DNA from 2 places in the Comamonas sp. MYb69 genome. Region 2 is predicted to be linked to the other one. Evidence: predicted binding sites of a transcription regulator. Region 2 holds the regulator's gene; the other holds the start of a gene.
The links. The regulator LexA, encoded in region 2, represses DNA repair genes until DNA is damaged. The targets are predictions, from matches to a motif close to ACTGTATNNNNATACAGT.

Region 1 (5,824 bases), on a different contig from region 2:
GGCCACCGCATTCACCCGTATGCCCCGCTCCATCAGGTTCTGCGCCAGCGCTTTGGTAAACGCATGGATGGCGCCCTTGGTCGCAGAGTAGTCCAGCAGCTGCTTGCTGCCGCGCAGGCCGGTGACCGAGCCGGTGTTCACAATCGCATCGCCCCGCTGCAGGTACGGAATGGCGGCCTTGACCATGTGGAAGTAGCCAAAGATATTGGTGCGAAAGGTCTCGTCCAGCCGCTCGGTATTCAGGTCCTCAATATCGGCCGCATGCTGCTGGAACGCGGCATTGTTGACCAGCACATTGAGCGCGCCAAATTTTTTCAGCACCTGCTTGACGGCCTTGTCGCAAAACTGCGGGTCCTGCACATTGCCGGAGATTGCCAGGCTTTGCTGGCCCTCGTCCTCGATCAGGCGGCAGGTCTCTTGGGCATCGTCATGCTCATTCAGGTAGAGGATCGCCACATTGGCGCCCTCGCGGGCAAACAGCAGCGCCACTGCCCGGCCAATGCCCGAATCCCCGCCGGTGATGACCGCCGTCTTGCCCTCCAGCTTGCCGCTGCCCCGGTAGTTGTCGGCCAGGTAGAGCGGCTGCAGATCCAGCGCCTTCTCATGCCCGGGTTTGGCCAGCTTCTTGCCGGACATCGGCGGCGTGGGCACGGCGTGGCCGGGGCCGGGTGCCGTCTTCTTGCTGCTTATACCGTCTTTGCTGCGCTTGGTTTTTGGGGATGCCTTGGCCGCCTTGTCCCGGGCATCATTGCGGGTTTGCGCTTGCTGGATGCGCTGCTGCGCAGCTACCACCTCCGCGACCGAGCGCTTTTCTGGCGAAGGCTTTTTGCTGGCGCGCTTTTTGGATTTGCTGGTGGATGGACTCATGCTGAAACTCCTTGGGTCTTGAACTTCAAAAAACAAAACGACATATGAACGAACGGGACGCTGCGGCAAACCGCTGCTACATCAACCTCGACAGCCCTACATGCACTTACCCGCTGACAAGCTTGTCCGACATACGGCCGCCGCAGCGCGCAGTACAAACAAGGCAGAAAGGAGGCCGCCATGCCAACCCCTACTACGCCCCCTCAACCGCCGGTGGCACCACCGCCGCCGGATCTGCCCAAGCCCGAGCCCATCGATCCGCCAGACAGCACCTTGCCGATCGAGGAGCCGGGGCATGAACCACCGGTCAAGGATCCGGAACCGGTTTAAACCGGCAACGCAACAGGCCAGCACACCCACCGGTGGCTGGCCCGTTCCTTATTCTTAGTGCTTCTTGGCAGCGGCGTTGCGCTTGCGGGTGGCTGCCGCCTTTTTGGCCGATGCGGAGCGCTCCTCGGGGCTGCGGCTGGCAGCGGCTTTTTTGGCCGCTGCCGAGCGCACGGCCGCCAGCCGCGACCCCGGCCCGGTCGCCTTGCCCCGGCCCGAGCCTGAGAGCTTGCCGCCGCCCGTTTCCTTGTTCACCGTGGCCCAGGCACGTGCAGCGGCTTCATCTTCCGACACGCCCTTTTGCTCGTAGCTTTTCTCGATATGGCGGGCCATGCGTTTTTGCTTATCGGTATAAGCGGACTTGTCTCCTTGGGGCATTGCGGATCTCCTGGGGTGCTGCGTTGAGGCGGGGTGGCGTGGGATGGAGGGGCCTTACTGCGATGGATCACCATCGGCAGGCGGGCCGCCGCCACCGGGCTGGGGCTTCTTGGGGGTGGTGGGGACTGGCTTTTGCGCTTGTGGCGTGGCCAGCGCAAGGTTTGCAGGGGGCAGATGGGGCATGGGGTCCTCCGAGGGCTGAGTCAATGCTTTCAGCCTAGCCCTGGCGCAAGGCGCTGCCTGTCAGAAAAACGCTTTGCTGCCGCTTGTTCCGCTTTACACAGGGCGTAACGGCGATGCGCGTACCTTTGCGCGCTCCCCAGGCCTACACAGCGCAGCGATGGCGCTTGCAACACTGGGCTTTTGCATGCGCTGCCTATGCCGCAGCAGGAGAACGACCATGCCCCAGCCCTACGACCCCAGCCAATCGCATACCCAGCCCCCTATCCCCGGCCAGCCCCAGCCGGCGCCTGGTGAGCCGGGCACGTATGAGCCCAGCCCTTTGCATCCCTACCCGGGCAACCCGCAGCATCCCTATCCGAGCGAGCCGGTGCACCCCTACCCAGGCAACCCCGAGCACCCCTATCCGGGCACGCAGCCAGAGCCCGCGCCCGATACGACGACCGGTCAATCGGTGTGAGTGGATGCAGCGCTTGAGCGGCTGCAGGCTTATTTCTGCGTTGCCTGCAAGAGATCCAGGCGGCGCTGCACCTGGTCGGCCAGCGCCGTATCGCCCAGCTCCCGCGCCAGGCGCTGCTGGTTGATCAGCCAGGCCATCACGGCGCGGCGCCAGCCCTGGGCAGAAGCGGTATCTACCGCCTGGGTGACGACCGCCATCGGCAACGGCCCGCGCACCGCCAGCACGCCGGCAGCAACCAGGCGCGAGAGCGGGTCCTCTATCGCAGCCAGCGCAGCGGCTGCCTGCGCAGGCGCCAGGGGCGCCACCGCCTGCTGGGCCTTGGGCAGCAAGGCCACATCGCCGGCAGCCAACTGGCCCTGCAGATAGCGCGCATAGGCCTGCTCGGCATCGGCGGCATCCTGGGCCACGGCCTCAAAGCCTGTGCAAGGGGCGGCATCCAAGGCGGCCACCTGCGCGGCGCAGCGCGCCAGCTCCAATCGGGCCAGCAAGTCGGGCCGCGCCGTGCGGCTGACCTCATCGCGCGCACGCCGCCATTCGGCATCCGCCACCCGGCTGTTGCCCGACAGATAGGCATCGGTCGCGCGTTCGGCAGCGCCTTGTTCATTGATCGCCCAGTCGGGCGCCTTTTTGCTGCTGGCGCAGCCGCCCAGCACAGCGGCGGCCAGCAGTGCAGCGGCCAGGCGGGTGGCGATGGCAATCGGGGCGGTCATGGCAGTCGCACCTCGGCATCTTTTTTGGCAAACGGCCATTTGCGGTTCAGCTCGGTCAGCATGCCTTCCACCTTGCGCAGATTGGCCTCTACATCGGCGCGCAAATCGCCCAGCTGGTTGGTGGCATCCTTGGCATTGGCGCCCACGGCCTGGGCCTCCACCAGCACCGCATCCACCTTCTTCAGGCTGCCGCGCACATCGCCGAGCACGGCATTGAGCTGCTGCACCGTAGCGCGCACTTCGGGCATCACGCCGTCGGCCCCAAACACCTGCTTGTCGGCATTCTTGGCCAGGCCATCGAGCCGCGCCAGCAGCTGGTTGGTGCGGTCCAGCGTCTGCGATATCTTGCGCGCCTCGGCGTCGCCGCCCATCACCACGCCCAGCGCGCCGCTGGGGCCGTTGAGCTTGGTGCTCAGGTCACGCAGCTGCTCCAGGGTGCCGCCCAAGGCCGAGCCGGCCGAGGTCATCATGTTCAGGTTCTCCAGCAGCTGGCGGGCATTGCTCATCAGCTGCGGCAGCTCGGCCGTCGCATCGCCCGAGAGCACCGCGCGCACGGCGCCGTCCTCCAGCTGCGGGTCATCCAAAATGCCCGAATAGGCCTTGATCGTCGTGCCGCCCACCAGGCCCTTGACCAGGGTGAACACGCTGCTGCTGCGCAGCCAGTGCGCGTCTTTCTCGGGTACATCCACATGGATGCGCACCGTGCCATCGGGCGCCAACTCGATCTTGCTGACCTTGCCGATCGCAAAACCGGAGAAGGTCATGTCCAGGCCGATGGAGACGCCCTCGGAGTCATCGGCCGTCAGGATCAGCGACTGCTTGGGCTCAAATACGCCGCGCGCATACATCAGGTAAAAGGCCGAGCCCAGGATCAGCAGCAAGGTAAACAGCAGCAATGCCCCCGCCTTGCGCTCCAGATGCGGCACCGGCGCCAGGCCGTCCACTGCCACACCATCGACCACGGCCGCACGCCGCGCAGAGGCGGCAGAAGACGGCGGCGCGGGGCGGTCGGCAGAGTCGTGGGGTTCTGGTATTTGCATGTACCGCGATCTTACCCGGGCTGGCTGCCAGCTTCAAAACAAAGCTGCAATGGGTTGTTTTCAAAGGCAGACACTCACTTTCCGGCCCAGTCGCTCCGCATGTGCCCGCCCGCTGTTACACATAAGCCATGCGCAAGCTCTTATACTGTAAATATATACAGTTATTTGCCATGCCTCTACTCGATGCCCTGTCCCTGCCGCCCACGGTGGCCGCCCAGCTCTGGCGCGGCGACCACCTGGTGCGCGCGCCGATGGCGGGCGTCCCCACCGGCTGGGATGCGCTCGATGCCCAGCTGCCCGGCAAGGGCTGGCCCAGCCAGTGCCTGACGGAGGTACTGCAGCCCCAGGCCGGCACCCTGGAGTGGCGCCTGACCGGCAAGGCCCTGCAACAGTGCCCGCCGCACAAACCCGTCATCGCACTGGGCCCGCCGCTGCCGCCCCATGCCAGCGGGCTGGCGCAAAGCGGCCTGGCGCCTGGGCAGCTGGTCTGGATCCATGGCAGCCGCCCGCAAGACCAGCTCTGGGCGCTGGAGCAGCTGCTCCGGGCCAATGCCGCCGCCGCGCTGCTGGCCTGGCTGCCCCAGGTGCAGCCCGAGCAGATACGCCGCCTGCAGATCAGCGCCCAGCAGTTTGAAGGCCTGGTGTTTGTGTTCCGGCCCGAGAGCAGCCGGCACCAGGCCTCGGCCGCGCCGCTGCGCCTTTTGGTGCGCAGCAGCCAGCCCTGGTCGCTGCAGCTGGAGCTGCTCAAACGCCGGGGCCCCGTGTACGAAGGCACGCTGGAGCTGCCCGCCGTGCCGCCCAGCCTGCAAGCCGTGCTGCCCGCGCGCCTGTGGCCCGGCACCGTGCCGCAGCCAGCCACCCTTCCTTCCACCACCTCGACCAGAGCCATCCTCTTGCCAGACCATGACAGCGATCTGGGCCGCCCTGCTGCCCCAACTCCCCCACCCCGCCGCCAGCGCGCGCCCCAGTCCAGCCTGCAGCACTGAGGCCACCCCAGCCGCGCCCGCCACGTCCACGGCCCAGATGCAAGGCCTGGCACTGTGGGCGCAGCAGTTCACGCCGCGCCTGGCCTGCGTGCCCTCGGACAGTGTGTTTGGCGATGCGCTGGTGCTGGAGCTCTCGGCCAGCGAGCGCCTGTTTGGCGGGCGCCAGCAGCTGGCCCGGCGCCTGCTGCGCGAGAGCCGGCAGCTGGGCGTGCAAGCCATCAGCTGGGCCCCCACCAGCCTGGCCGCCATTGCGCTGGCACGCTGCGGCATCCGCCACGGCATGGGCCAGCCGCTGCCCCAGGTGCTGGCGCCCCTGCCCTTGCAGGCCATCGATGCGGTGGCCCGCCATGCCGAGCTGCTGAGCCAGCTGGGCTGCCAGAGCCTGGGCGCCGTGCATGCGCTGCCCCGGGGCGCACTGGCCCGGCGCATGGATACGGGCATCTTGAAAGCCCTCGACCAGGCCCATGGCCTGCTGCCCGACCGCTACCCCTGGATCCAGCTGCCCGCCCGCTTTGATGCCCGGCTGGAGCTGCCCATGCGCATCGACCAGGCCGATGCGCTGATGCATGGCGCGCGCCACCTGCTGCTGCAGCTGTGCGGCTGGCTGGCGGCGCAGCGTGCGGGCGTGCGCAGCTTTCGGCTGTGCTGGTGCCATGATGCGATGCGCTCCCGCCATGTGGGCGATGGCGGTGAGCTGACCATCCACACCGCCAGCACCACGCGCGATCTGCAGCACCTGTGCCGCCTGCTGCAAGAGCACCTGGCCCATGTGGAGCTGCAAGCCCCCGTGGGCGAGCTGAGCTTGCATGCCGATGCCCCCGAAGCGCTGCAAGAGCGCAGTGCCAGCCTGTTGCCCGACAAAACCGCCGATGGCGA
Region 2 (5,824 bases):
CGCCTGGCCTACCCGGTGCGCGATGGCATGCCCATCATGCTCGAAGGCGAAGCGCGCCCGCTCAGCGACGAAGAAATCGACGCCTTAGCTGCGGCAGATTAAGCTTTGATGAAGTTGCGGCCCCACCAGGGCCGGCATGGCCGTCCGCACAGGCAAACCCCAATAGCGGTTTTGTAAAAAAAAGACACAATTTGCTGAAATTTTAGGCACGCCGCCCCTGCGGGCAAGCCTTGTGGATTGCATCCATTACTTTCAGCACATTGCCATGCATACCCTGATTCTCAAGAAAACCGACAAAGGCATGGAGGCGCTGCGCGCCCGGGATCCCTCGTTGCCGCACCGCATGCGACCGGCCTTCATCATGTTTGATGGGCAAAAAAGCATTGAGCAGGTGATGGCACTGTCGCCGTCGGTGGGCGGACAGCTGCAGGTGCTCGAAGACATCAAGCAGCTGCTGCAGCAAGGCCTGCTGGAGTTGCTGCGCCCCAGCGACGCGGGCCAATGGCCCTCCAGTGCCAGCGACATCATTGACAGCCTGGCCGCCCCTGCGCCCACGCCGCCGCCCGCTGCCGCAGCCGCCCCAGCTGCTGCGCAGGCCACAGCCACCCAAGCGGCTGCCGCCATCAGCAATCCCAGCGAGCGCTATATCAAGGCCTATGCCGCTGCCAGCCAGCTGGTCAGCGGCCTGGGGCTCAAGGGCTTTCGGCTGCAGCTGCAACTGGAAAAAGCCCAGGGCTATGACGGCCTGGTCGCCATCCTGCCCAAGCTGCGCGAGATGATCGACGCCAAGAAGCTGCGCCCCATCGAAGCCATTCTGTTTGGCAGCAACGAGACCAATACGCCTGTCAAGCCTGCGCCCTGAGCTCGGGCGCCGCAGCAGCGGCGACTGCCTGGGTAGGTGGCTTGCCGCTGTCGGGCCTGGTCGGCTGCGACTCGCTGGTTGCACCTTGTCGGCCACCTCGCTGGCAGCACGTGGCCGGCCGCACCTCGCCGGCTGCCCTCCTCGCTACAATTTACGTCAGCTTCACTCTCCTCTCCTTTAGCACCATGGCATCCGCACCCGCGCCGTTTACTGTCTTGATTCCTTCGCGCATGGCCTCGTCGCGCCTGCCCAACAAGCCCCTGGTTGATATCGCCGGCCTGCCCATGGTGGTGCGCGTGGCCAAACGCGCGCAGGAGAGCGCCGCCCAGCGCGTGGTGGTGGCTGCAGATGACGAGCGCATCATCGACGCCTGCAAAAAGCATGGCGTGCAAGCGGTGATGACCTCGCCCAAGCACCCCAGTGGCAGCGACCGCCTGGCCGAGGCCTGCAATGTGCTGCAATTGGGCGGCGATGACATCGTGGTCAATGTGCAAGGCGACGAGCCCTTGATCGCGCCGGCGCTGATCGATGCGGTCGCGGCGCTGCTCAGCGACCGGCCCGAGGCCAGCATGGGCACCGTCGCGCACCCAATCGCTGATCTGGAGTCGCTGCTCAGCCCCAATGTCGTCAAGGTGGTGCTCGATGCCCAGGGCCTGGCCAGCTATTTCAGCCGCGCGCCCATCCCCTGGGGTCGTGATTTTGTCAATGTCGCCTGGTGGAAGAACCCCGGCACCACCGGCACGCCCGGTTTTGCGCCGCTGCACCATATGGGCATCTACAGCTACCGCGCCCAGTTTTTGCATACCTTCCCCACGCTCAGCCAGGCCCCCACCGAGCAGATCGAGATGCTCGAGCAGCTGCGCGCGATCTGGCATGGCCACCGCATCGCCGTGCATGTGACGCGGCAGATCCCCGGCTCGGGCGTTGATACGCCCGAAGACCTGGTGCGCGTGCGCCAGCTGCTGGGCGCGGTGATGTAACCCGCGTGCCTGCCCTGCACCGCAACGGCCACCGATGCAAGCACACCGTAAGCTAAAAGGCGCAGCATGCCTGTCTTGCGCAGCCGAGACACGGTATTGGCGCCAGTTCGCTGACAATCCCCTGATGCGTGATATGCTCAAGCCCAGTTTTTTTGTGTAAAAGCGGGCTTTAGTGCCCGCTTTTGCCGTGCAAGTTTTTTATTCTCCAAGGACCGTCATGAAATTAATTCTTTTGGGAGCACCCGGCGCCGGCAAAGGTACGCAAGCTGCCTTCATCTGCCAAAAATACGGTATTCCCCAGATTTCCACCGGCGACATGCTGCGCGCCGCCGTGAAGGCTGGCACGCCGCTGGGCCTGCAAGCCAAGGCCGTGATGGACGCCGGCCAGTTGGTCAGTGACGATCTGATCATCAATCTGGTCAAGGAACGTATCGCCCAGGCCGACTGCGCCAATGGCTTCCTGTTTGACGGCTTCCCCCGCACCATTCCCCAGGCCGACGCGATGAAGGCCGCTGGCGTCAAGCTCGACTATGTGCTGGAAATCGATGTGCCGTTTGAAGCCATCATCGAGCGCATGAGCGGCCGCCGCAGCCACCCCGCTTCCGGCCGTACCTACCACGTCAAGTTCAACCCGCCCAAGACCGAAGGCCTGGACGATGTGACGGGCGAGCCCCTGGTGCAGCGCGAAGACGACAAGGAAGAAACCGTCAAGAAGCGCCTGGATGTGTACAGCAACCAGACCCGCCCCCTGGTGGACTACTACAGCAGCTGGGCTGCACAAGACCCAGCCGCCGCCCCCAAGTACCGCGCCATCAGCGGCATGGGCTCGGTCGAAGAGATCACGCAACGCGCCATTGCCGCGCTGCAGGCCTGATAAGTCGCTCGGACTTATCCGCACCGCCACTGTCTTGCGACAGTGGCTTTTTTATGCCTGTCCCCGTCATCAGCAAGCAGGCCTTCGGTACCTGCGCTAACCCTTGGCGTGGGTCTGTGCCTGCACCAGCGCCAGCTGCAAACTCACCCGGCATTTGTAGGGTGTCAAGGCCACCGCCAGGTCCTTTTCCAAATCGGCCGCCCCGGGCAACACCGCATCGCTGATCACGCCATCGCTGCAGCGGCTGCTGCGCCATACCGGCAAACCTTGCTGGCGTGCACGCACCATGGCCTCCAGCAGCACCTGATGCACGGTGCCATTGCCGGTGGTCGCCACCACCAGGCCGTCGATGCCCTGTGCCTGTAGCGCCTCCACCAGCCCCGGGCGCAGTCCCGCGTGGCTGGTGACGATCTCCACCCAGGGCCAGGGCTGGCTGGCCGGCACTGGCAAGGCGGCCAGCCACTGGCTGCCGCTGTAGCCGTCTGCTGTGCCTGGTGCCTGCGGCGCATAGCCCTGGCGCAGGCGCACGGTCACACCATCTACCCAGCCCAAGAGGCCCTGCTCGCCCGAGGAAAAGGCCAGCAAGCGGTGCGGATGCACCTTTTGCAGCCAGCGCGCGCTGTGCAGCTCGCCGCCGCCCGTCACGGCCACCACCTCACGCAGCAGAGGTTGGCCATCCGCATCCAGCGCCGCTGCGGCAGCCACGGCGTCCTTGAGGTTCTGCGGGCCATCGGGCATCAAGGCATTGGCCGGGCGCATGGCGCAGGTCAGCACCACGGGCTTGGCCAGGCGCCCTAAAACGCAGTGCAGGAACCAGGCCGTCTCTTCGAGCGTATCGGTTCCGTGGGTGATAACAACAGCGCGCACGGTCTCATCGCGCATGGCCGCATCGCAGCGCTTGAGCAGCGCATGCCAGACCTCGTCATTCATGTCCTTGCTATCAATTTGCGCTATCTGCACCGCATCCAGCGGGCCTGCCGCAGCTGTCTCGATACCGCTCACACCCGCCAGCAAGGCCGCAATGGACAGCTGGGCTGCGCGGTATTGGCCGGGTTTCTCGGCATCATCGGCCATGCCGGCAATGGTGCCGCCGGTGCCGATGATCAAAATTTTTGGCTGCAAGGCTTGCCTCCTGCAAAAAACTGGTTAAAAATACAGGTACTGGATTGATATACAGGTGTTGGGATGCACAGTGGCTTTGCTTCTGCCCGGCACCGCAGATCACACGGAGATCTTATGCGAGACCATCCCAAACTGACCGCGCGCCAACAAGAAATTCTGGACCTGATCCAGACCGCCATTTCGCGCACCGGCGCCCCGCCAACGCGCGCCGAGATTGCCAGCAAGCTGGGCTTCAAATCGGCCAATTCGGCAGAAGACCACCTCAAGGCGCTGGCCCGCAAGGGCGTGATCGAGCTGGTCAGCGGCACCTCCCGGGGGATTCGCCTGCAAAGCGATACCGTGCGCTCCATCAATGCCGCTCGGGGCACGCGCTTCTCCTCACCGCTGGCAGGCGTGTCCAATGCCGCCGCTGGCCTCGGCCGCGTGGTGCAAGAGCTCGCCCAGCTGGCGCTGCCGCTGATCGGCCGCGTCTCGGCCGGCTCGCCCATCCTGGCGCAAGAGCATGTCGACCAAACCTATACCGTGGAGGGCGGCCTGTTCCAGCAGCAGCCCGATTACCTGCTCAAGGTGCGCGGTATGTCGATGCGCGATGTTGGCATCATCGATGGCGATCTGCTGGCCGTCAAAGCCACGCGCGAGGCCCGCAACGGCCAGATCATTGTGGCGCGCCTGGGCGATGACGTCACCGTCAAGCGCCTGCAGCGCACCAAGGACGGCATTGAGTTGCTGGCCGAAAACCCGGATTACCTGCCCATCATCGTGCAGCCCGGCGAGCCCTTCGAGATCGAAGGCATTGCCGTGGGCCTGATCCGCAACACGATGCTGAACTAGGCCTAGCGGCCCTTCCGGCCACTTCGGCCCTCCCTTTTCTGCGCAACCCCAGGTAGCGGGCGTTGTGGGCTCTTGGCCCACAGCCCTGGGGGATGCGCTCGCCCTGCGCAATCCTGCTGTTACCCGTATACCAAGGAGTCTCCTATGCTTGTAGCAGATGCATTGCGCGCGCTTGCGCCCTTTTCCCTAGTCGCTGGCCTGCCCTGGTTCCAGTCCATCCAGCGTGCCATTGTGCGCAGCAACCGCCGCCGACCCGGCCATGGCGCCGCCAATGACGGCCAGCTCGCCGCCCAGGTGCACTGCTTTGCCACCGCGTCCTCTGCCGCTGTACAGCGTGGCGCCGCCCAGCAGCTGAGCTTGCTCGATGGCCAGGGCCTGAACATGTCCGGCGTGGACACGTCCCGCGTGGGCTCCCCTGCCGATGAGGCCCCCGCACAGCGCCCCATCGACCGCATCCGCCTGCCGCGCAAGCCCGCTGCGCGCCGCCGCCTCTCGGTAGGCGTACAGTCCCACACCCGCCCCTTCCTGTCGGTGCAGCGCTGCAGCGCCCAGGCCGCCAACGATGCCCCCATCAAGATGTACTGGGCCCAACCGGCCAGCCTGCACCGCCAAAAGGGTATGCGCTGGGCCATGTCGGGCAGCATGGCCGATATCTGTGCCGAGCTCGAACGCCTGGAACGGCTGGAACATCTGCACGCCGTCTAAGCCGCTGCCCGGGCGGGGGGCCAAGTCTCGCCGCCAGCATGCGTTGAACGCTGCAAACAGGGCCAGGCGAGCCAAGGGTTTGGGCATGGGGCTCGGTGTTCCCGACCCGTCACCATGCCGCAGGCAGCCCGATGTGTCAGTTGGTGCGGCCGGCCAGGTGCGGCCGGCTAGACAACGGCCTACCGGAGGGATTCCAGAACGGCGCTGAGAAATTCCGGGCAATATGCAGGGCGGTTGCAACAGCGGCTCAGAGCTGCCCAGCCAGCAGCATCCCTTCCTGCCGCTCAGACCAGGCCATGGTGGCACAAGGCCCGCGTGCTCGGCAACCCGCGCTGTCAGCCATCTCTGTCTGCTGCCCACTTGCGCCAGCCTCTTGTCCTGTCAGCGCGCAGCAGCCAAAGCCTCCAGCGCCTGCTGCTTGAATGGGGCCAGTTGCTCGCGCAACGCATC

Region 1: a site for LexA is predicted at 4,107-4,124, ahead of imuA (translesion DNA synthesis-associated protein ImuA). Genes of this name have one in related genera too.

What each region holds. Positions count from the first base shown of each region.
Region 1 is NZ_JBBGZG010000015.1:133,283-139,106, forward strand. It holds gene WH303_RS19490 (SDR family oxidoreductase) at 1-867, opposite strand, end outside; gene WH303_RS19495 (hypothetical protein) at 1,048-1,197, shown strand; gene WH303_RS19500 (plasmid stabilization protein) at 1,252-1,572, opposite strand; gene WH303_RS19505 (hypothetical protein) at 1,627-1,755, opposite strand; gene WH303_RS19510 (hypothetical protein) at 1,973-2,212, shown strand; gene WH303_RS19515 (hypothetical protein) at 2,242-2,922, opposite strand; gene WH303_RS19520 (MlaD family protein) at 2,919-3,962, opposite strand; gene imuA (translesion DNA synthesis-associated protein ImuA) at 4,133-4,948, shown strand; gene WH303_RS19530 (Y-family DNA polymerase) at 4,866-5,824, shown strand, end outside.
Region 2 is NZ_JBBGZG010000010.1:188,015-193,838, reverse strand. It holds gene WH303_RS15440 (Trm112 family protein) at 1-102, shown strand, start outside; gene WH303_RS15435 (hypothetical protein) at 266-862, shown strand; gene kdsB (3-deoxy-manno-octulosonate cytidylyltransferase) at 1,048-1,842, shown strand; gene adk (adenylate kinase) at 2,060-2,716, shown strand; gene WH303_RS15420 (asparaginase) at 2,813-3,838, opposite strand; gene lexA (transcriptional repressor LexA) at 3,953-4,669, shown strand; gene WH303_RS15410 (hypothetical protein) at 4,814-5,374, shown strand; gene WH303_RS15405 (FMN-dependent NADH-azoreductase) at 5,756-5,824, opposite strand, start outside.